One region of the Phyllobacterium sp. P30BS-XVII genome, then DNA from elsewhere that is predicted to be linked to it. Evidence: riboswitches for the same ligand, from Rfam matches in the RefSeq annotation. Region 1 holds a riboswitch; each other region holds the start of a gene.
The links. A riboswitch is a leader RNA that binds a small molecule or an ion and turns the genes downstream of it on or off. The one in region 1 is predicted to bind thiamine pyrophosphate.

Region 1 (7,918 bases):
CGCCGCCCACCAATGATGAAAGTGGTGAACAGGCCCGCGCCCCTGACCCACTTTAAGCGTATCGGCGGCAGCCATGGCTGCCGTCAGATAATCCTTTGCCTCGCCGATTGATGTAGGCAGGTCGTGACCTTTGGCAAGTCCGCTGGCGATGGCCGCTGCAAGCGTGCAACCCGTACCGTGATCATGGGTTGTTGACAGGCGCGGACCGTCAAAACGTTGTAAGGACGAACCGTCGAACAAGAGGTCCGTACTCAAGGCGCTGTTTCCATGGCCACCTTTGATCAGCACCGCCTTCGGACCAAACTTCAACAGGTGTTCGGCTTGCCGCGCCATTGCCTGTTCATCTTCAGCAATATCAGTGCCGGTCAGGAGCGCGGCCTCGGGCAAGTTGGGTGTCAGCACAAGCGCCAATGGCAGAAGCTGCGTGCGAAGCGCCTCTATGGCTTCCGGCTGCAACAGGGAATCGCCCGAAGTTGCAACCATCACCGGATCAAGCACCACCTTGCGTTGCCAGCGGTTCAAGGCTTCGGCGATAGTATTGATGGTTTCCACGGTGGAGACCATGCCGATCTTGATCGCACCCACCGCGATATCCGAGAGAACCGCATCAATCTGCGCGCGAATGATACCGGGGCTCAAATTCTCGATGGCGGTGACGCCGCGCGTGTTCTGCGCCGTGATTGCGGTCAATACGCTTGTTCCATAAACACCAAGCGCCGAGAACGTCTTGAGATCGGCCTGAATACCAGCGCCGCCGCCGCTATCGGAGCCAGCAATCGTCAAGGCAATGGCGGTCATGCCGTCGCCCTCAACGCCTCATCGACAGCATCGCGCAGCACCTGTGCCGCGGCGCGCGGATCAGCCTGCCGGAAGATTGCCGAAATGATCGCAACGCCATCTGCTCCCGCCGCAATGGCTGGAGCCACCCTGCCAAGGTCAATGCCAGCGATCGCACCCACAGGCAGATCTGGCTTTGCTGTCCGGATCATCGCAGCCAGCCGGGCAAAGCCGTCAAAGCCAATCGGCCCATCCGGATTGTGCTTGGCGGGTGTCTCGAACAGGCCGCCCACGCAGGCATAATCGATATCCGCCGCTATGGCCGCCTGTGCGTCCGCTTCGTTTTTCACGGTGAGGCCGATAATCGCATCCGGGCCAAGCAGCTTTCTTGCGTCACTGACCAGCATGTCCTCACGCCCGACATGCACACCTTCAACACCAGCCACCAGAGCGACATCGATACGGTCATTGACGAGCAAGGGCACACCAGTGCCTTTGAGCGCCGCATGGATGGCGCGGGCGCGTTCGACCATCGCCCGCGTCGGCGAGTTCTTGTCACGGTACTGGATAATGGTTGCGCCGCCGCGCGCGGCCTGCAGCGCCAGCCCGCCCAGATTCTTGTCACCACCGATCGCATCAACATCGACAATGGCATTCAAACGAAAATCTACTTTTGGCATGATTGTTCTTCCTCTATGAAACGTTTCACCGCAGTTCAACGGCGAGGTCCTCGACTTTGGGTACGGATTTGATCAGCCCGGCATCGTGCATGAACACACCGAGGCGCTCATAACGGCTACGGTCGAGCGCAGCGGGACGCTTGGCAAAACGCGGCAAAGTATCCGTCCACGCCTGCCGGTTCAGCGGGTTATCGAGATCGGGATAGGCTTTGATGAACAGCGCCCAGGATTCATCCGGGTGATTGGTCAGATAAACAGCGCCCTTCTCCACCGCTTCGATGAAACGTTTCAAACGATCATCTTTTGCAAGGTCCGGATGGGTCAGGAAGATCAGTTCATCATAGACAGGGACACCGTGCTCCTCCGGGAAGAACGCCGTTCCCTTATGGCCTTCCTGCGCCATTTGGGTGAGTTCAAAGTTCCTGTAACCACCAACAGTCGCATCCACCCGTTTGGCGATGAGCGATGACGAAAGGGCGAAATTGACATTGATCAGTTCGACATCATCGGCTTTCAGGCCTTCCGATTTCAGCATGGCCCCAAGCATGGCATCTTCAAAGCCCGCCACGGAAAAGCCGACCCTTTTGCCCTTCAAATCCTTCAGGCTTTTAATGGGACCATCGGCCAGTACCATCACCGTATTGAGCGGGGTTTCCACCAAGGTGCCAAAACGCACCAGCGGCAGGCCTTCATCATGGCTGAGATAGAGATTGGGCTGATAGCCGATGGCAATATCAGCCTGTTTTGCCGCAACAAGACGCGGCGGCGCGGCCGGATCAGCCGGCGGGATCAGATCGACATCAAGACCGGCCTCACTGAAAAAACCCTTTTCGCGAGCGACAACCAGCGGTGCATGATCAGGGTTGACGAACCATTCGAGAAGAACAGACAGCTTGTCCGCTGCCACCGCCTGTGACGGCAGGAAAGGCAACGCGATTAAGAGAGCAAAGGCAAACGCACAGCGGCGAAACATGGATATTCCTTTATTGATGGGACGAACGAAAATTCTGATCATGACACCTGCATCCAAGGGGTGAGGCGCGCGGCGAAAGCATCGACGAGAAAGCGCAGGACAATGGTCAGCACTGCGAGAATGATGAGAGCGGCAAACAGCGTATCGGTCTGCATACGGGCATTGGCCTGAAGCATGACAAAGCCAAGCCCACGCGAGGCACCGACCCATTCGCCAATCACCGCACCAATGGGCGCAAAGACCGCCGCAACGCGCAGGCCCGAGCCAAGACCGGGCAAGGCGCTGGGAACGCGGATTCGAAACAGGGTTGCCAGCGGCGTTGCCTGTGTCAGGGCAGCGGCATCCAGCAAATCCTGATTGGTGCGGCGCAGCGCATCGGCAAAGGCGGAGGCCACGGGAAAGAAGATAATGAGGCTGGCCATGACCACTTTCGAGGCAAGGCCAAAACCGAACCAGAGCACCAGAAGCGGCGCGATGGCAAAGACAGGTAGTGCCTGTAAAACAAGCAGAACCGGCCACACGATCTGGCCAAAGCCGGGCAAACCGGCAACAAGAAGCGCGGTCAGGATTCCGGCAACAGCGCCAAAGAACAATCCGAGCAGGATTTCGAGCACGGTGATGGCGGCATTGGTCAGGAGATAGTGGCGCTGCTCGATCAAGGCGACAATAACTGAGCCGGGACCGGGCAGGATAAAGCGTGGCGGCTGCAAAGCCCAGACAGCCAGTTGCCAGCACAGAAGTACGGCCAACAAGGCGCCAGTGATGCGGACAAGCATGCCCATGGCGGCGATCACATCGTCACAGAAATAATGATTGCGATATCAGGGTAAACGGCATCTGCAGGACTCCATCAAAAGCGTGGAAATCCGGATATGTGCGAAGACAAGGCAGAGTGCGTGAAGAGTGCTCAATTCCCGTTCCTACGCCGGCATAACCCGGATCAGGTTCAAGGGTCCAGCTCGACGCTATCTCAGCACTGTACAGTGCCCCCCTCGGAATAAAGTCATGATGGAGCGGCGCAAGAGCAAAGTCAATCGCGCCGCTTTCGTGTTGAGGATTTATTGGGTCAGACGAATTTGTGAGTAATCGAATGCACAGCCGGTTGTGAGCGTATACTCGAAATCCGGCGTGTCACCACCGCCATCTTCCCAGCCGTGTTTTTTTACCGAACCATCGCAATTCATCAGCTTATTCATGACAATAGGTTCTTTCTCGCCGGGTTTCGTCGACTGAGCACCACCCTCCGCAAACCTCCATGCGTCGTTTGCTCTGTCGCTTCTGACGAGAAAGGCGTTGGTTTTCTCATCGTTTTTGATGCTCTGATCGTCAGCAAAAGTCAGATTCTCCGGGGTGGGCGTAATCTGATAGCGGGGATCATTCACCAATCCGGGAGTTTTAGGGTCGTTGGATTTTACTTTGGGGGCATCCACACAATTCCTGCCCGAAGGCTTCATTCCAATAGGACAGCCGTCTTTCTTGACGATCATGGTAAAATAAAACGATTTGTATGTGCCCAAATCAAAGGTCAGCGGCGTTGATCCCACTGCGGGATTGGATGTCCCAATGTTGTTAATGTACTTGTATTCGATAGAGCCGACTTGTTTCTCAGCACCATCGGCTCCAACAACAATAATGGAAATTTTCTTGTAATAAATTCCTTTTACGTTCGTGACCTTTATTGTTGCGCTCTTTGGCGTCAATGCTCCTGAAGCTGTCGAAGTGGTCCCGATATCCATCGAATTTTGGTTCAATACCTGCATGAATGTCGTCTTCATTGGCCTCGCGAGTGAAAGCTTAATCCGTGCGGGGACATCGTTCGTAACCGACACATTGTAAGTAGCACCACTAGCGTCAAAGCCTGGAAGATTAGCGCGCAAACTTTGTTGAATGCGAGCCTTCACATCGGGTAAATTGCTGCCATTGTACGTAGAGGCGCCCCACAAAACCGCGACATCTGCTGCATTCTGCAGTTCCGCGTGATCACTGCTTGCACGGGTATAATCCACAGCCAATCCTGTCACGCCGAGAAGCGGCACAAGCAATAGTCCAAACGTCAATGCAGTTGCGCCGCTGGTATCTTTAAGAAAATCTCTGAATTTTTTCATAGCCCGCTCCGGTGTTGAGCGGACCATGGATGAAATGGCGTAAATGCGCCTTTAGCAAATTCATTCAGATTGTCACGATCTGCGGCAAGTCTGGGCGTATGGTAAAAATCCGGTGAAGCAGAGCCTAAGCGGCGGGTATATCCGGCCGCACAAAGCCCTCGCTGGCGATAAGCAGATTGCGCGTATAGGCCTGCGTGACCTTGTGCGCCGCAAGATCATCAGCTGAAAGGCGCTCCACCTCAGCCCCGTTCTGCATCACCATCAGCCGGTCGCACATGTGGGTCACAACAGCCAGATCATGGCTGACCATAAGGAATGTCAATTTGCGGTCGCGGCGGATCTGTTCAAGCAGGTTCAGCACCTCCGCCTGCACCGAGGCATCGAGCGCCGATGTCGGTTCATCCAAAAGCAGGATCGATGGTTCAAGGATCAGGGCGCGCGCGATCGCCACGCGCTGGCGCTGACCACCGGATAGCTGATGCGAATAGCGGAAGCGGAAACTTGATCCCAGCCCCACCTCGTCAAGCGCGCGCAGGATGCGTTTTTCAATATCGGCAAAGCCATGCACGGCCAGCGGTTCCAGCAAAAGCCGGTCGACGGTCTGGCGCGGATGCAGAGAACCATAGGGGTCCTGAAACACCATCTGCACTTCCCGGTAGAATGCCTTGGTGCGGCTCTTGCCGAGAAGCTTGCCGTTGATGGTGATCGATCCGCGTGTCGTTGGGGCCAGTCCTGCAATGGCACGCAGCAATGTCGATTTGCCTGAACCGGATTCGCCGACAAGCCCGAAGGATTCGCCCGGCATCACGTCAAGACTGACGCCGCGAAGCGCGCGGAAGCGGTCGAATGTCACTTCAAGTTTATCGACAATAAGCGCTTTGGAAGGAGATGTGGTCATGCGGCCCACTCCGGCTTACGATCAAGGACGGGAAGCGGATGGGTATCGGCACCGATTTTTGGCATGCAGTTCAGAAGACCTTGCGTATAGGGATGTTTGGCATTGTGCAGGTCCTTGGCGGCAATCTCCTCGACGATCCGTCCGGCATACATGACAATGACCCGGTCACAGAAGGACGATACCAGCCGCAGATCATGCGAGATGAAGATCAGCCCCATGCCGCGGTCCCGCACCAGATTGTCGAGAATGGCAAGAACGTCGAGCTGGACGGTAACATCAAGTGCCGAGGTCGGCTCGTCTGCAATCAGCAGTTCAGGTCCGGTGATCAGCATCATGGCAATCATGGCACGCTGACCCATACCGCCCGAGACCTCGTGCGGGTGCAGGTCAAAAACCCGCTCAGGGTCGCGGATCTGCACGGCAGCAAGCATATCGAGCGCCCGCTTGCGCGCTTCTGACCGGCTGACCCTTTCATGGGTGCGCAGGGTTTCGACGATCTGCCTTCCGATGCTCATAACCGGATTGAGCGAATATTTCGGGTCCTGCAGGATCATGGCAATGCGATTGCCGCGCAGCGAGCGCCGTTCGGCTGCTGAAACTTTCAGAAGATCGATCCCGTCGAAATTCAGCGTCTCTGCCGTGATTTTCGCATGAGACGGCGTCAGCCCCATTATGGCGCGCCCGGTCTGGGATTTGCCCGAACCGGATTCACCGACAATACCAAGACGTTCACGGCCAAGGGTAAAGGCGACGCCGCGCACGGCATCGACCACCCCGGTGCGGGTTGGAAACTGAACCCGCAGATCATTGACGGTCAAAAGGGTGCTCATTGGTTGTTACCCCGCGGATCAAGCGCATCGCGCAGGCCATCTCCCAGCAGGTTGAAGCCAAGGCTGACGATGACAATGGCAAAGCCGGGTGCTGCCGCAACCCACCATTGATCCATGATGAAGCGGCGGCCCGAAGCGATCATCGCACCCCACTCCGGCAGTGGCGGCTGAGCGCCGAGACCAAGAAAGCCGAGACCGGCTGCAATCAGGATGATACCAGCCATATCAAGCGTCACACGCACGATGAGCGAGGACAGGCAGAGCGGCATGATGTGTCGCAGGACAATCCGAAAGGGCGAGGCACCCATCAGGCGCACGGCTGCGATATAGTCGGAGTTGCGTATGGTGAGCGTCTCAGCTCGGGCTATACGGGCATAGGGCGGCCATGAGGTGACGGCAATGGCCAAGACCGCATTCTCAATGCCGGGCCCCAAGGCCGCGACCAGCGCAAGCGCCAGAATGAGCTTTGGAAAGGCAAGGAAAATATCCGTCAGGCGCATCAGGATCGAATCCACCCAGCCACCGGCATATCCGGCGACAGTGCCAACGATCAGGCCGATAGGTGCCGCGATGATGGCAACGAGAATCACCACATAGAGTGTCAGGCGCGAGCCATAGATCAGCCGTGAGAGAATATCGCGGCCCTGATCATCAGTGCCAAGCCAATAGTCACCGCCGGGCGGCAACAGGCGCGCATTACGCAAATCGCCAATGACGGGCGAATGCGGCGCCAGAACATTGGCCAGGGCGGCGACCAGCAACAAAGCGATGATGATGGCAAGACCGGCAAGGGCGAGCCGGTTGCTGGCAAAGCGGCCCCACACCAGATAGGCGCGGCCGAGCCTTGCCTGCAAGCGCGATTGCGGACGATCACTCATCAGCCATTCACGGCGGGACATGGGTGGTGTCTTGATTGTCTGGCTCATCGTGCGCGCGTCCGTGGGTCCAGCACCCGATACAAAAGATCGGACAGAAGATTGATGGCGATGAACACTGTGCCGATGACGATGGTGCCGCCAAGCACCGCGTTCATATCGGCGTTCTGCAGGGAATTGGTGATGTACATGCCGAGACCCGGCCATGAAAAGACTGTTTCAGTCAGGACTGATCCCTCAAGCAAATTGGCGTACGACAGGGCAATCACCGTCACCAGAGGCACCGCCGCATTGCGCAGCGCATGGGCCCAGATGATACGGGTTTCAGACAGGCCCTTGGCACGGGCGGCCACGATATATTCCTGCTCCAGTTCATTCAGCATAAAACTGCGGGTCATGCGGCTGATATAGGCAAGCGAGAAATAACCAAGCAGCGAGGCAGGCAGGATGATGAAGGAGAAGATGTTTCGGAAGGCTTCCCAATTGCCCTGCAACACGGCGTCAAGGAGATAGAAGCCTGTTATGGGCGTGAAAGTATATTCATAAATGACATCAATACGGCCGGGACCGGAGGTCCAGCCAAGCTTGGCATAGAAGACCAGAAGTGCCAGAAGCCCAAGCCAGAAGATTGGCATGGAATAGCCGATCAGACCGATAAGACGCACGATCTGGTCAACAAGACTGCCGCGTTTGACAGCGGCAAGCACACCAAGCGGTACGCCGAAAAGCGTGCCTATGAGCGTGCCGAACGTGGCAAGTTCCATCGTTGCCGGAAACACC
Region 2 (7,918 bases), on a different contig from region 1:
ACCAGCCACGGTGCCTTTGCTGAATTTGATCTTCCCAAATTGCCGGAACCGCTGCCCTATGAGTATGACAAGATAGCCCTTGCGAGGGCCTTGGGTCTGGAGCCAAAGGAAATTGGCTTCGAGAATCACGTTCCAACCATCTGGGACGCTGGCGTGCCCTATCTTCTCGTGCCGGTGCATGGGCTGGCCGCGGCTGGCCGCATTCGAATCGATCAGGCAGCCATGAAGAAGGCGGCCCCGACAATCGGTCAACGCCAGCTTCCAGCCTATGTCTATTGCCGAGAGACCACGCTGCATGACAGTCATTTTCACGCGCGGATGTTCGTGAGCGGCGATGGTACCTATGAGGACCCGGCGACAGGGTCTGCTACTGCTGCTTTCGCCGGTGCCATCCATAACTTTGACGAACCGCTCGATGGTTTACTGCGCCTCTGGCTGGAACAGGGGCAGGAAATGGGCCGTCCATCACGGTTGCGGCTGGAACTGGATATTGCCGATCAGAGGCTTGTGGGCGGGCGTATCGGCGGTTCTGCGGTCAAGACGGCAGAGGGGCAGCTTTTCGTTTAAGCGACTTATTGTTCAAAGCTGACATAAAGTTTTCATGAAGGGCTGGACAGTCCGGATTTGGCCCGTTATAGAGCCCCCACCTTCGGTCGTCACAACGGCTGACGGGCACATAGCTCAGTTGGTAGAGCAGCTGACTCTTAATCAGCGGGTCGTAGGTTCGATCCCTACTGTGCCCACCAATTCTTTGAAAAAAGGGCCGTATGGCCCTTTTTTCTTATACACGTCCGTCTATCCCCAAACTGCTAGAGGAGACTCTCCATGAGCATTCGTCGTATTGAAGTCGGTCCACGCATGAGCCAGGCCGTTATCCATGGCAACACGGTTTATCTCGCAGGTCAGGTAGGCACACCCGGCAAGAGCGTTACCGAGCAGACCAAGGATGTTCTGGCTTCGGTTGACCGTTTGTTGAAGGAAGCTGGTTCTGACAAGTCCAAGCTCCTGCAGGCTATCATCTGGATGGCCGACATGAAGGACTTTGCCGAGATGAACGCGGTTTGGGATGCGTGGGTCGATCCGGCCAACACACCTGCACGCGCCACCGGCGAAGCCAAGCTGGCGACACCTGATTACAAGGTCGAAATCATCATCACTGCTGCGATCTGATTCTTTACAGAAATCTGCCCGATAGGGTGGTGAAGCAGAATAATAAGTTCATCCCGGCGGAAATATTGTATTTTGCTGGGATGAAATGAAGTGCGCGCCGGTAAATCTGCTCCGATGCACTGGATTTTTGGCGCGGGAATGAATAAAGTCCGCGCTTCTCGTGATTGCCACTGTGGTAATTCATCAAACGCTTGTCTGATTGTGGCTTATAGGTTCGCAAGACGAGACAAGCATGGGTAAGGAAAACGATTGCAAGTTCTCGTCCGTGATAACAATGTTGAACAGGCCCTTCGGGTTCTGAAGAAGAAGATGCAGCGCGAAGGTCTCTTTCGCGAAATGAAGGCGCGCCAGGCTTTTGAAAAGCCATCCGAGCGCCGTGTCCGTGAAAAAGCTGAAGCCGTCAGCCGCGCCCGCAAGGCAGCGCGCAAGCAGGCACAGCGTGAAGGTCTGCTTCCTGGTCCGAAGAAGAAGGAACGGGTTGCCCGTCCCGGCGCCGCTTCAAACGATTTCAGCAATAACCGATAATCATCAATGACCGGAGCTTTCCGGTCCTTGTAAAACGCGACAGAACCCGCACGGTCACGCCGTAGCGGGTTTCGTTTTGTGTTCGTTCCGCCCACTTTGCGGCACGACGCTCTAAGTCATTCGTTCACATCGATATGACCCGGTTTCGAAAAAGTGCCTCCTTGTGCGTTCCTGCATGGCGCGCCTATTCATGGGGCCTACCGTTCAAAGCCCTATGGAGACGTCTCAATGGCACCTAAGCTCAATATCGTCCAAGTCAGCACCCGTCCGGGCCGCGCCGGGCCACCGGTTGCAAAATGGTTCCATGATTTCGTCAAGCAGGATGGCCAGTTTGAGCCAGTGTTGATTGATCTGGCTGATCTCAACCTGCCAATCTTCGATGAACCGAACCATCCGCGCGCTCGGAAATACGAACATGCCCACACCAAAAATTGGAGCACGCTGATCGAAGCCGGTGATGCGGTTGTGTTCGTTACGCCCGAATATGACTATTTTGCTCCGCCATCGCTCACCAATGCAATCATCTATCTCTGGCAGGAATGGAACTATAAGCCTGTTGGTTTCGTCAGCTATGGCGGCATGTCGGGCGGGTTGCGCTCGGTCGAATCGGTCAAAGGGCTGCTTGCCGGTTTGCGCACGGTTCCGATCCCAGAGGGTGTTGCCATTCCCGCTTTTCAGCAGTTCATCAACGACGAAGGCGAATTTCAGGCCAACGAACTGGTTGTGACAAGCGCCAATACGATGATTGGCGAATTGCTCAAGTGGAGCAACGCCTTGAAGCCTCTGCGCGCTTCCTGATCCATCGCGGCCCCGAGGCTTTGCCGGGGTGCCACAGCTTCAAGTTTTCCTGATCCGCTTGACAAATGGCGGATCGGGGTTTCAATTCAAGACATTCACCAGGGGGGTCCCGACAAGGGGCTGAGATTCTGCTGGCTTTCGCAGCGCAGTGACCCGTTGAACCTGATCCAGTTCATACTGGCGTAGGGACGGTGCGAAAGTCATGCGAGTCAGCCTCGGCACATAATCCGTATCTGGATTCGCAATCTCTTTTCATCCTTCCGGCACAGAACTGGGTTTTTACGCTTAACCGCTTAGGAGCCTGATGATGACCGCAATTACCCCAACCGTTTCGGCAGGACCGCTGCCGGCATCGATCAAAATATATAAACCGGGCCATGCCTATCCTGATCTGCGCGTGCCATTGCGCCAGATATCCGTTCACCCGACGGCGGGTGAACCGCCTGTTACGGTGTATGATTCATCCGGGCCCTATACGGATGCCAATGCAACCATCGATATTGCCAAGGGCCTGCCGCGCATTCGTGAACACTGGCTGGCCAATCATGAAGACCTCGTTGCCTATGAAGGCCGCCATATCAAGCTTGAGGACAATGGTTTTGTCACCGGCGAGCGGCTGACACCGGAATTTCCGGTTCGCAATCAGCCATTGCGGGCGAAGGGTGATAAAGCCGTCACGCAGCTTGCCTATGCCCGCGCCGGTATCATCACACCCGAGATGGAATATGTGGCGATCCGCGAAAATCTCGGCCGTGATGCTGCGCGTACCAAGCTGGAACGGGATGGCAATTCCTTCGGGGCTTCGGTGCCGGATCATGTGACGCCGGAATTTGTTCGCGAGGAGATTGCGCGGGGCAGGGCGATCATCCCGGCCAATATCAACCATCCCGAGCTTGAACCGATGATCATCGGCCGTAATTTTCTGGTCAAGATCAATGCCAATATCGGCAATTCTGCCGTGACATCCTCCATGGCAGAAGAAGTGGAAAAGATGGTCTGGGCGATCCGCTGGGGCGCCGATACGGTGATGGACCTCTCCACCGGGCGCAACATCCACAACATCCGCGAATGGATCATCCGCAATGCGCCGGTGCCGATCGGGACTGTGCCGCTGTATCAGGCATTGGAAAAGGTTGGCGGCATTGCCGAAGACCTGACATGGGAAGTTTACCGCGATACGCTGATCGAGCAGGCGGAGCAGGGCGTCGACTATTTTACCATCCATGCGGGTGTTAGGTTGCATTACATACCGCTCACCGTTGATCGTGTGACCGGCATTGTCTCGCGTGGCGGTTCGATCATGGCCAAATGGTGCTTGCATCATCATCGCGAGAGTTTTCTCTACGAGCACTTTGCCGAGATTTGCGATATCTGCCGCGCCTATGATGTCAGCTTTTCACTTGGCGATGGCCTGCGTCCCGGCTCAATTGCCGACGCCAATGATGCGGCACAATTTGCCGAACTGGAAACGCTGGGTGAACTGACGCAGATTGCCTGGGCCAAGGGTTGTCAGGTGATGATTGAAGGCCCCGGCCATGTGCCGATGCACAAGATCAAGGCCAACATGGACAAGCAGTTGGCGGTCTGCGGTGAAGCGCCATTCTATACGCTCGGACCGCTCACGACGGATATCGCACCGGGCTATGATCACATTACCTCGGGCATCGGTGCGGCGATGATCGGCTGGTTCGGCACGGCCATGCTTTGCTATGTGACACCAAAGGAACATCTTGGCCTGCCGAACCGCGATGATGTGAAAATCGGGGTGATCACCTACAAGATCGCCGCCCATGCGGCGGATCTCGCCAAGGGGCACCCGGCGGCACAGCTGCGCGACGATGCACTGTCGCGCGCGCGCTTCGAATTCCGCTGGGAGGATCAGTTCAACCTGTCGCTCGACCCGGAAACGGCGCGGCTTTTCCACGATGAAACACTGCCGAAGGAGGCGCATAAGGTCGCGCATTTCTGTTCCATGTGCGGGCCGAAATTCTGCTCGATGCGGATTTCCCATGATATCCGCGCCGAGGCGCAGAAGGAGGGCATGTCTGCGATGGCCGAGAAATTCAAGCAGGGCGGCGATCTCTATATGCCATTGAAATCGGTGGCCGTTCCCATACCGGTATCAGGTGATGAGTTCTGATGCGTATTCTCGTCAAAGGGTCGGGGGTCGCCGGACTCACCGCCGCCCATGAACTGTTGGCACGGGGCGGGGACATAACAGTCCTTGACCCGCGCCGGGACAAGTCATCCACCGCATCGTGGTATGCGGGCGGGATGCTTGCACCCTATTGCGAGCGCGAAAGTGCCGATGAACAGGTGCTTGAACTTGGGCTGAAAGCCGCCGCCTGGTGGGAGGCAGCTTTGCCCGGAAGCGTTATGCGCAATGGCACATTGGTTTTAGCGCCCGCACGGGATATCCGGGAACTCGACCGGTTTGGTTCGCGCACATCCGGTTTTGCCCATGTGGACGCGCAGGAACTGGCCCATCTGGAGCCCGATCTTGAGGGCCGGTTTCGCCGGGGATTGTTTTTCAAGGAAGAAGCCCATCTCGACCCGCGCCGCGCCTTGACCATGCTGGCGGAAAAGCTGGCCGTCTCCGGCGTCCGGTTCGTGAGTGGCGAAGCGGATGGCGCCTTTGATGTCATCGTTGATTGCACAGGCTATTGCGCAACCAAACCTGATCTGCGCGGGGTGCGCGGTGAAATGCTTGTCCTGCAAACGCGCGATGTCTCGCTGGCCCGGCCTGTGAGACTGATCCATCCGCGATTCCCCGTTTATATCGTGCCGCGTGCCGACCATATCTTCATGGTCGGAGCGACGATGATCGAAAGCGACGCGGCGGGGCCGATCACCGCCCGCTCGATGATGGAATTGCTCAATGCCGCCTATAGCCTGCACCCGGCTTTAGGCGAGGCGGCAATCCTTGAGACCGGTGTTGGGGTCAGGCCCGCCTATGCGGATAATTTTCCGCGTGTAGAGCGGGAGGGCAAAGTGGTCAGCATTAATGGACTTTACCGGCATGGGTTTCTGCTCGCACCCGCCATGGCAATACAGGCGGCAGCGATGGTTTTTAAGTATGAGAAGGCAGCTTGATCATGAGACTTATCATCAATGGAGAACCGCTGGAGGTTACTTCCCGAACGCTGGGCGATCTGCTTGGCGAGCTTGACTATGAGGGCGACTGGCTGGCAACCGCGCTCAACGGCGAGTTGGTGCGGGCTGCGGCGCGTTCGACCTTTACCTTGAATGAAGGCGACAAGGTGGAAATCCTGACGCCCCGGCAGGGAGGTTGAGCCATGCTAAAACTTTATGGCACCGAGCTTTCCTCCCGGCTTTTGCTCGGCACTGCGCAGTACCCTTCGCCAGCGATCCTTATGGATGCGGTGCAAGCGTCGGAAACCCGGATTGTCACGGTTTCCCTGCGGCGCGAAATGGCGGGCGGAAAATCCGGAGACAAGTTCTGGTCGTTGATCCAGTCGCTCGGCGTTCACGTTCTGCCCAATACGGCGGGGTGTCATACGGTCAAGGAAGCGGTGCTGACGGCGCAGATGGCCCGAGATATTTTTGCAACGGACTGGATCAAGCTGGAGGTCATCGGCAACCACGATACGCTGCAGCCGGATGTGTTTGCGCTGGTCGAAGCGGCACGTATCCTCACCGAAGACGGATTCAAAGTCTTTCCCTATATGACCGATGATCTTGTTGTGGCCGAGCGTCTGCTCGAAGCCGGATGTGAGGTGCTCATGCCGTGGTGCGCGCCGATTGGATCGGCGCTGGGGCCGCTCAATCTTCACGCCCTGCGGGCTTTGCGCGGGCATTTTCCTGAGGTTCCGATGATTGTGGATGCGGGGCTCGGCAGGCCCTCCCATGCGGCAACCGTGATGGAACTTGGCTTTGATGCCATTTTGCTCAACACGGCGGTCGCGAAGGCTGGAGATCCAGTTGCCATGGCTGCCGCTTTTGCCAAGGCAGTGGACGCTGGCCACATGGCATTTCATGCGGGCATGCTGGAGCCGCGCGATGTGGCAGTGCCATCAACCCCTGTGATCGGCAGAGCGGTGTTTACTTAGCTGCTGTGACATAAAGCCATTCGGTTGGCTCCTTGTCATAGCCGCTGCCCATCACAGTTTTGATGTCGATGGTCTGCCAGCGATCCGCCTGATAGGCATCATGCAGCCATTCGGGTGAGGGGTAATTGAAATAACGGCCGAACCTGTCGCGCCCTTCCGTCGTGCCCGATTTGAAGCTTGCAAAGAACTGGCCATCGGGTCTTAGCGCCCGGTGAACATGGCTGATAATATCAGGGAGGGCTGTTCGTGGTACATGCAGCAGGCAGGCGCTGGCCCAGACGCCATCATAGGCATTCTGGGCAATGATATCCTGAAATTGCAAAACGCTGACCGGAATACGCAGCCGCTTCTGCGCTTCCGCAGCGATCTCAGGTGAGCCGTCTGTTGGGGCAACGTTAAATCCGCGCTCGAGCATATGGGCGGTATCATCGCCGCCGCCACAGCCAAGTTCGAGAATGGAGGCACCGGGTGAGAGCAGCGCAAGGTATGTATCCAGATGCTCAAATGACCGCGCCTGCGTCTGGTTGGCATAACGCACTGCCTCATCAGCGTAAAATGCCAGAGTATCCGGATCATTGGCGGTCATAGCTGTCCTTTGAGGTGTGGTGGTGCTTGATGAGTGGTTCGTGGTTCGTGGTTCGACAAGCTCACCATGAGGGAGAGAGGTGATGCAACGATAATCGTCAACGTTGCAGATCACAAAGGTTGCAGAACTTAACTCTCTTTCATCACCCCTCTTGGTCATCCTCGGGTCAAGCCCGAGGATGACGGGGATGGGGACACGAACCACAAAAACCAAACGATATTTCGCCACAGAGAAACCTAGCTATCGAGCATAGCCAGACCGCGATCACCGCCATAGGCGAGGCAATCGGCAATCGTGGTTTTATCGAGCACGCCGCGCGTGACATTGGCAACTTCGCTGAAAACATGGCGGATTTCGCAATTGTCTTCGCTGTCGCAGTCTTCACAGCGGCGATAGGCAATCTTGCTGAGGCAAGGCAATGGAGCAATCGGGCCATCGATCAGGCGCAGCACTTCGCCGAAGGTAATATCCTGCGCCTGCTTGAGCAGCAGATAGCCACCCATCTTGCCGCGGCGGCTCATGACAATGCCCTGATGCTTCAGGTCGAGCAGGATCTGTTCAAGGAATTTTTTCGGAATATTCTGTTCTTCCGCAATATCGGAAATGAACAGAGCCTTTTCGGCATCGGCTCTCGCGAGAACGACAAGCGCCCTGAGCGCATATTTGGCTTTCTGCGAAATCATTATTGTTGCCTGATCATCTTATAAGACGCAGTCATAGTCCCTCGCGTGACATTTTCTAGTGTAAAAATGTTAAAAAATGGAGTTTT
Region 3 (7,918 bases), 730 kb from region 1:
TAAGATCGTTAGGTAACGAAGCTGGAGCAGCCCTGTTTAAACGGAAACTGCTCTAGCCGCCGATTTCCTCGCGCAGCATTTCGAGTTCCAGCCACTCTTCCTCGAAACGTTCGAGGTCATGCCGTTTTTTGCCGATCTCCTCGACTGTCTTGTTGAAAAGCTGCGGGTTCTTGGCAAAAAGATTGGGATCAGCCAGCTTCGCCTCAAGCTTGTGGATATCGGCGTGCAATGCCTCCATCTTGCCCGGCAGATTCTCCAGCGCAAATTTCTGCTTGTAGGAAAGCTTGCGCTTTTCCTCGCGCTGCGCCGTTGGCTTTTCACCGGATGCATCGGCAGACGTTTGTAGCTTGGTTGCCTTGAGGTCTTTGCGCGTCGCCAGCGCTTCCTTGCGCTGTGCCAGCATATCCGTATAACCACCAGCATATTCAAGCCAGCGGCCATCGCCCTCAGGTGCGATCACTGACGTTACGGTACGGTCAAGGAAATCGCGATCATGGCTGACCAGCAGCACCGTTCCGGCAAAACCGGAAACCAGCTCCTGCAGGAGGTCAAGCGTTTCCATATCGAGATCGTTGGTCGGCTCGTCGAGTACCAGCAGATTGGCCGGACGGGCCAATACACGCGCCAGCATCAGCCGCGCCCTTTCGCCACCGGAGAGTTCGCGGATCGGCGTGCGCAGCTGCTCCGGCTGGAACAGGAAGTCCTTCATATAGGACGCCACATGGCGCTGCTCGCCATTGACGATGACATTCTCACCGCGACCATCGGTCAGATAATCGGAAAGCGTCTGCTCAAGGTTGAGACTATCGCGCTTCTGATCGAGCACCGCAATTTCGAGATTGGTTCCGAGACGGATAAAACCGCTATCGGGTGCCAGCAGACCCGTTAGCATGGAGAGAAGCGTGGTCTTGCCCACACCATTGGGACCAACAAAGCCGACACAGTTGCCACGCTGGATACGGGTGGAGAAATCCTTGACAAGCACGCGCTCGCCGTAAGCCTTGACCAGATGTTCCGCCTCAATGACCAGCTTGCCGGATTCCTTGCTGTCGCTGGCTTTAAGAACCGCTGTTCCCTGCGCGCGGCGATGATTGCGGAATTCGCCGCGCATCGTGTGCAACTCGCCGAGGCGGCGCATGTTGCGTTTGCGCCGTGCCGTAACGCCGTACCGTAACCAATGTTCTTCGCGCACGATCTGGCGGCCAAGCTTGTGCAGATCGCGCTCTTCTTCCTCAAGCACCTTGTCGCGCCATTCTTCGAAGGCGCCAAAACCCTGATCGAGCCGTTTCGTAACACCGCGATCAAGCCAGACAGTGGAGCGGCTGATGTTTTCGAGAAAGCGCCGGTCGTGGGAGATGACCACGATACTGGAGCGGATCTGCCTGAGTTCACCTTCCAGCCATTCAATGGTTGTCAAATCCAGATGATTGGTTGGCTCATCGAGAAGCAGGATATCCGGCTGCGGTGCCAGAACCTTGGCCAATGCCGCACGGCGTGCTTCACCGCCCGACAGATTGTCAGGCTTTTCTTCTCCAGTCAGGCCGAGATGTTCGAGGATGTAACTGACCCGGTAGAGATCATCCGCCGGTCCAAGACCTGCTTCAACATAGTCGCGGACACTGGCAAAGCCTTCCATATCGGGCGCCTGAGCCAGATAGCGAACCGTCACGCCGGGGTGGCGGAACACTTCGCCGTCGGTTGGCGCAATAAAGCCCGCCGCGATTTTCAGCAAGGTTGACTTGCCCGAGCCGTTGCGGCCAACAAGGGCGATACGGTCGCCCTCGCTGACGGAAATAGCCGCATCGGTCAAAAGCGGTGTGCCGCCAAACGTCAATGCAATCCGGTCAAGACGAAGAAGTGGAGGAGCCATGGAGTTTTTTCAGTTCTGGAAAATGAGCGCTATTGCCTGACATCAGTGCCGACGGGCGCTTGTCGGCGAGATTGGCGCCGCTGTCAAATATCTTTACCATATAAAACGGAACAGGCCGGAAATCCGGCCTGTCTGCATTCATTCAGCAACGTGGCTGGCTGCTTAGTAGCCGCCGTTGTTGTAGCCACCGCCATTGTTGTAACCGCCATAGGCTGCACCACGGCCACCATTGCCTTCACATGGAGCATTGTAAATGCTGCCATCGGGCCTCTGATAACGGCAAAGGTTTTGATTGCCATTACCGCTGCCACTGGGAGTTGTTGCTGTACCAACAGCTGCACCCAGAAGCGCGCCGCCGGCCGCACCAATCACAGTGCTTTTGGTATTATGTCCGAGTGCCTGTCCGGCAAGTGCACCAACACCGCCACCGATCAACGCGCCCGTCCCGGCACGCTGGTTCTGTTCGCTCGTTTCACAGCCGGCCAATGACATGGCCAGAAGCGCTGAAACCGCAATCGCGGCTAAACGAAAACCCATTGTAAATCCTCTCAACATGAATATAGCGGGCAAACCTTGAAGCCTTAATGCGGCAGAAGAAAGATCGGCCTTGGCAGGCTCTCAGGGCCCACAAACAGAAACAGGCCGGTTTCCCGGCCTGTCCTGTATTCCCTGATGGGGAAGAATTAGTAACCGCGGCAAGGCGCGCGATAACGCTCGCCATAGCGGTTTTCGTATGTGCAATAACGACGGCCACCGCCATCATTGTTGGCTGTTGCGGCACCAACGGCGACGCCGCCAACACCACCGATAGCTGCACCAGCAAGCGCGCCACGGCCACCACCGATTGCACCACCGGCCAATGCACCAAGGGCTGCACCGCCAACACCATAACCTGCAGCGCGCTGCTCACCAGTTGTACAACCGGCCACTGAAAGTGCCAGAACGGCTGCAACTGCTACTGTCGACAAACTTTTCAACATGGAAGACCTCTCCCGTTTTAAAACTAAACCTACCAGCTTGCGTCCCCAATGCTGTACCGCAAGAATTGCATTTTCCGCTTTGTTTTACAAGCGTTGGGCAATTTTACGGCGCCGCAATCAGAACTGCATTGCCTGAACGAAGCGATACGTGGAGATTTCCACACACGGCATTCGACACTGTAAGCGATGAACCGAAAGAAAGTTCCATATTTTCCAGCGGCCATCGCGCACCACGGATAAATAATCCACGCAGGGACGTAAATGCAACAATGCTGAACACAGTTCCATCAGCAAAATCGAACGAATATTCCCCTGCAACCAGAGGGTGTGCTTCTTCGGTCCCGCTCGACAGGATGATCTTTCGGCCCTGCGCAGCATAGCGGGTCGCCATGGTCAGATGCAGCAGCGTATGATCTGTGCGTTCGCCGCCAAAAGCGCCGCAGAGAATCACTTCCGTCGCCCCCAGCCGATAGGCTTCATTGAGCGCCAGTTCGCCGTCGGTCATGTCTTTGGCCGCGGGAAATACCGAACGTGGTATGTGGGCATAGCGTTCTGCCAACTCAGGCGATGTCGAATCGAAATCGCCCAGCCACAGCTCCGGTTCAAGGCCCAGCGCGCCCGCATGAACTATCCCACCATCGGCGGCAAGAATGCGCGCTCCCGCCACGAGACGCCGAAGACGATCGGTAACGTGAAGCGTGCCGCCAAGGAGAAGAACGAATTTGCTCATGCACCGGCCATAGCATGGCAAAAGCCGGTCGCACAGAGCTTGCGTGACGTGGTTCTACCCGAGCCGTCCGAGTACGATTGCCGCAATGCCTGCAATCGCGACGCCCACGGCCAAAAACAGGCTTGGATTGAGTGCCGTGAAGAATTTTTGATGGCGGAGACGCAAGCGCATCGAATTATTCCTTGGATTTCTCGACGCTGTCGTCTGCTGAACCCTGACGCCGGAATGATAAAAGCCGTGACCCCGAAACATGATTGAACCTTTCTTTTGGAAAACAGGCCGTGAGGGGATGTTTTCGCGGCGGAAGATAGGGCTGGGAATGTCAGCTTTCGATTTGGCAGATTGGGCAAAACATAAGGATTTCATAAGTATCGACCGCTTGCACCGCTCTGGCCGAACCTCTATCCTTGCGATGCTCTAACGGGGTGCCGGATCTGATCGACCGGCTGAGAGGCCTAAGGGGAAACCCTGCCAACCCGCGGAACCTGATCCGGCTTGTACCGGCGGAGGGATTAGACGCGGCAGATTTGCCGGCGCACCAATCCTTTTGAACCATGAACGATAGGAGGCGCCGATGCGGCCATTTGGGACTATTGTAAAGACCGCGGCTGTTTTGGCCGCATTTGTCGGCCTCATGCCAATTGGCGCGGCACTGGCCGAAGGCAAACTCACCGTTTACACCTATGAAAGCTTCACCGCCGAATGGGGTCCGGGACCGAAGGTCAAGGAGGCTTTCGAGAAGCAATGTGCATGCACGGTGGAATTTGTAGCCGTTGCCGATGGCGTCGCGCTGCTCAACCGCGTCAAACTCGAGGGCGAATCGACAAAGGCGGATATTGTTCTCGGGCTCGACACGAACCTGACCTTTGAAGCGAAAGAGACCAATCTTTTTGCTCCCCATGGCATCGATACCAGCGCGGTGAATATCCCCGGTGGCTATAAGGACGATATTTTCGTTCCCTATGACTACGGCTATTTCGCCGTCATTTATGATTCGGAAAAGCTGAAAACGCCGCCCGAGACTCTGAAAGAACTTGTGGAAGGCGATTCGACGCAAAAAATCGTCATCGAGGACCCGCGCACCTCGACGCCGGGCCTTGGCCTGCTTCTCTGGGTTAAATCTGTTTATGGCGATAAGGCCGGTGAAGCCTGGGCCAAGCTGAAAAATCGCGTTTTGACCGTCACACCGGGCTGGTCCGAGGCCTATGGCCTCTTCACCAAGGGCGAAGCACCGCTCGTTCTGTCCTACACCACCTCTCCGGCCTATCATCTGATCGCAGAACGGGTGGATCGCTACAAGGCGATTTCATTCAGCGAAGGGCACTACCTGCAGATCGAGGTTGCGGCTCAAACGGTCAACGGTGCGAAAAACCCGCTATCGGCGCAGTTTCTAAGCTTCATGACCAGTCCGGCATTTCAGGATGCCATTCCTGAAAACAACTGGATGTACCCTGCGGCCAAAACCACCGATGCCCTCAATCCAGCCTTCGAGAACCTTGTGAAACCGGTCAAGACGCTGATCTTCCCAGCTGAAGAGGTTGCCAGGAACCGCAAAGCCTGGATCGATGAATGGCTTGCGGCCATGAGCCTGTAGCAGCATGACTGCCACCCGCATGCTGAAACCATGGGCCGGGGCCATCGCCCTTGCCTTTCTGGCAGTGCTTGCGGGTGGCGCTCTTCTCAGCCTTGCAGTGGAAGCGCTGCGAGGAAGCACCGAAGGCTTTGCGGCTTTCGACAGCTATTTATGGCGTGTGGCGCGCTTTACCCTCATGCAGGCGCTATTATCGATGCTGCTTGCGGTTGTCTTTGCCATTCCCCTCGCCCGCGCATTGCATGAACATCCCGCCTTTCCGGGCCGGGCACTCATCTTACGCCTCTTTGCCCTGCCATTGGCCCTGCCCGCGCTCGTCGCCGTCCTTGGCATCACCAGCATTTATGGCCGTAATGGCCTGCTTGCTTTTGGTTTTGACAGGCTTGGAATCGATGCCAGACCCAATATTTACGGCCTTACCGGCATTCTGATAGCCCATGTCTTTTTCAACCTGCCACTGGCGACACGGCTCATACTTGCCAGCCTAGATTCCATTCCCTCCGACTATTGGAAACTATCCTCGCAGCTTGGCATGGGCAGTTGGGCCCGGTTCAAACTGATCGAATGGCCTGTTATCAGGCGCAATCTTTCCGGTATTGCCGGGCTGATTTTCATGCTCTGCATCACATCTTTCACCATCGTCCTGACGCTGGGCGGCGGGCCGCGCGCAACCACGCTGGAGGTTGCGATCTATCAATCCCTGCATTTTGATTTCGATATTGCCCGCGCCGTATCGCTTACACTGCTGCAGTTGAGCTTGACGATAGCCGTTCTGCTCCTGCTTAGTCTGACGGGCAAACCGGCAGAAGAGGGTTTCAGTCTTCTAACGACTGCCCGGCGGTTTGATCAGCCGAACCGGACGACAAAAATCGTCAATACAGCAATAATCATCTTTGGCCTGCTCTTCGTCGGTCTTCCCATGGCAGGAACCATTGTTTCGGGGTTAGGTGCCGATCTGTCCCGGCTAATGACGGAATTTGCTGTCTGGCGCGCCATTGTCACAAGCATCGTACTTGGCGCTGGAGCCGCCCTCCTTTCTGTGCTCATCTCACTCTCACTTGTCATGGCGCGGGAATATCTGCAAAGCCAAAGGCAGGCAGCGGCACCTGGCGTTTTCGAACGTTCGCTGGATCTCGGCGCGAGCCTGATCATGGTCGTACCGCCCATCGTCATTGGGGCTGGCTGGTTTATTCTCTCCCGCCATGCGATCGACCCGTTCAGCCTTGCTCCCGTCATGGTCATCTGCGTCAACGCTGCCATGGCGGTACCCTTTGCCTTCCGTATCTTGCGCCCGGCATGGGATACGGCCGCAAGCCGCCACAACAGGCTTTGCCTTCAACTCGGCATATCAGGGTGGGACCGGCTGCGCCTGATCGACTGGCCCGTCTTGCGCCTGCCTACAGCTGTTGCGTTTGCCTTTGCCATGGCCCTGTCGCTTGGCGATCTTGGAACCATCGCGCTCTTTGGCAATGATTCAATCCAGACCCTGCCTTTCCTGCTCTTGCAGCGCATGGGAAGTTATCGCACACAGGACGCAGCAGGATTGGCACTGATCCTGGGTGCCCTGTGCCTGTTGTTGATGTTCACGGCAGATCGCGGCGCCGCCAGTCTCGCCAGACAGAACAGTGATAGAGATGATTGATCTAACGGCAAATACAGAAGCAGGTGGAGCAGCCGTCCGTCTTGACGCCGTTCGCTTCGACTATGGCGACATGGCCATGCATTTCGACTTTGCCATCGAACCATCATCCATCGCTGCGATCATTGGACCAAGCGGTGCAGGCAAGTCGACCGTTCTCAATCTGATAGCCGGATTTGAAACGCCGGTTTCCGGCCGGGTGTTCATCGCCGATCAGGACATGACCGAGGTCGAGCCCTCACAACGACCGGTTTCGATGGTGTTTCAGGACAACAATCTGTTTGCCCATCTCGATGTGGCCGCCAATGTCGGTCTTGGCCGCAAATCCAATCTTCGGCTCGGTGAAGCCGATCATGCCGCGATCCGTGATGCCATCGCAAAAGTTGGTCTTGCCGGCAAAGAGACGCGCAAACCACAGGCATTATCGGGAGGCGAGCGTCAGCGTGTGGCCATTGCGCGTGCGCTGGTTCGCAACCGGCCTGTGCTGCTGCTGGATGAAGCCTTTGCTTCGCTAGGTCCGGCGCTGCGCCATGAAATGCTTGATCTCATCGGGCAATTACACACAGACACTCGCATGACCGTTGTCATGGTCACACATCACCCTGAAGATGCCCTGCGCCTCCCATCAACCCTGTTTTTCCTTGAAAATGGCCGGGTTGCAGCGTCAGGACCTGCGCGGGAATTGTTATCGGCGACGGGTCCTGCGCTGTTGCGAAAATATCTCGGCTCGCAAGAGTTATCACTTTGACATATTTTGTACTCAATGGGTCTCATAAGAAATCAATGAAATTCTTGCTCCCGCCTGCTCAACGGGTTAGCTAGAAAGTAAGCACGCCGATTCCGCAGGCAAAAGACGAGTGAGAACTTGATTTTAGCGTTGGCACTGGCGCCGTACGACATGAGGACATGATTCTGGGCTCGCACATTCTCCCGACAGGCAATCGACGGTTCTTTCCGGCAGGGCGAGGCACGACAGTGGCTTCGGCAACGCTGCTGCTTGCCTTTCTGTCGGGCTGCCAAGTTTTGAATGTAACAAAGGAAGATGCGCTTGGACCATCGTCCAGCCCTGTCATCGTTGACAACGTCTCGAAGAATGACCGGCTGGCAA

Region 2: another riboswitch for thiamine pyrophosphate. It lies ahead of thiC (phosphomethylpyrimidine synthase ThiC); the one in region 1 lies ahead of FHW17_RS01215 (ABC transporter permease).
Region 3: another riboswitch for thiamine pyrophosphate. It lies ahead of thiB (thiamine ABC transporter substrate binding subunit); the one in region 1 lies ahead of FHW17_RS01215 (ABC transporter permease).

The regions. Positions count from the first base shown of each region.
Region 1 is NZ_JACGXO010000001.1:239,596-247,513, forward strand. Features, by position in the region: gene FHW17_RS01195 (DUF2339 domain-containing protein) at 1-56, shown strand, start outside; gene thiD (bifunctional hydroxymethylpyrimidine kinase/phosphomethylpyrimidine kinase) at 1-798, opposite strand, end outside; gene thiE (thiamine phosphate synthase) at 795-1,457, opposite strand; gene FHW17_RS01210 (ABC transporter substrate-binding protein) at 1,483-2,430, opposite strand; gene FHW17_RS01215 (ABC transporter permease) at 2,469-3,212, opposite strand; TPP riboswitch at 3,331-3,433, opposite strand; gene FHW17_RS01220 (TadE/TadG family type IV pilus assembly protein) at 3,489-4,535, opposite strand; gene FHW17_RS01225 (ABC transporter ATP-binding protein) at 4,660-5,433, opposite strand; gene FHW17_RS01230 (ABC transporter ATP-binding protein) at 5,430-6,263, opposite strand; gene nikC (nickel transporter permease) at 6,260-7,189, opposite strand; gene FHW17_RS01240 (ABC transporter permease) at 7,186-7,918, opposite strand, start outside.
Region 2 is NZ_JACGXO010000002.1:538,766-546,683, forward strand. Features, by position in the region: gene FHW17_RS08505 (PhzF family phenazine biosynthesis protein) at 1-567, shown strand, start outside; tRNA gene FHW17_RS08510 (tRNA-Lys) at 671-746, shown strand; gene FHW17_RS08515 (RidA family protein) at 826-1,170, shown strand; gene rpsU (30S ribosomal protein S21) at 1,420-1,695, shown strand; gene FHW17_RS08525 (NAD(P)H-dependent oxidoreductase) at 1,924-2,493, shown strand; TPP riboswitch at 2,584-2,700, shown strand; gene thiC (phosphomethylpyrimidine synthase ThiC) at 2,801-4,633, shown strand; gene thiO (glycine oxidase ThiO) at 4,633-5,586, shown strand; gene thiS (sulfur carrier protein ThiS) at 5,589-5,786, shown strand; gene FHW17_RS08545 (thiazole synthase) at 5,790-6,563, shown strand; gene FHW17_RS08550 (class I SAM-dependent methyltransferase) at 6,556-7,149, opposite strand; gene FHW17_RS08555 (Rrf2 family transcriptional regulator) at 7,386-7,832, opposite strand.
Region 3 is NZ_JACGXO010000001.1:965,778-973,695, reverse strand. Features, by position in the region: gene FHW17_RS04815 (cell division protein ZapA) at 1-3, shown strand, start outside; gene FHW17_RS04810 (ATP-binding cassette domain-containing protein) at 53-1,870, opposite strand; gene FHW17_RS04805 (YMGG-like glycine zipper-containing protein) at 2,033-2,407, opposite strand; gene FHW17_RS04800 (hypothetical protein) at 2,554-2,850, opposite strand; gene FHW17_RS04795 (thiamine diphosphokinase) at 2,954-3,580, opposite strand; TPP riboswitch at 3,992-4,109, shown strand; gene thiB (thiamine ABC transporter substrate binding subunit) at 4,215-5,174, shown strand; gene thiP (thiamine/thiamine pyrophosphate ABC transporter permease) at 5,179-6,813, shown strand; gene thiQ (thiamine ABC transporter ATP-binding protein) at 6,806-7,558, shown strand; gene FHW17_RS04775 (M48 family metalloprotease) at 7,801-7,918, shown strand, end outside.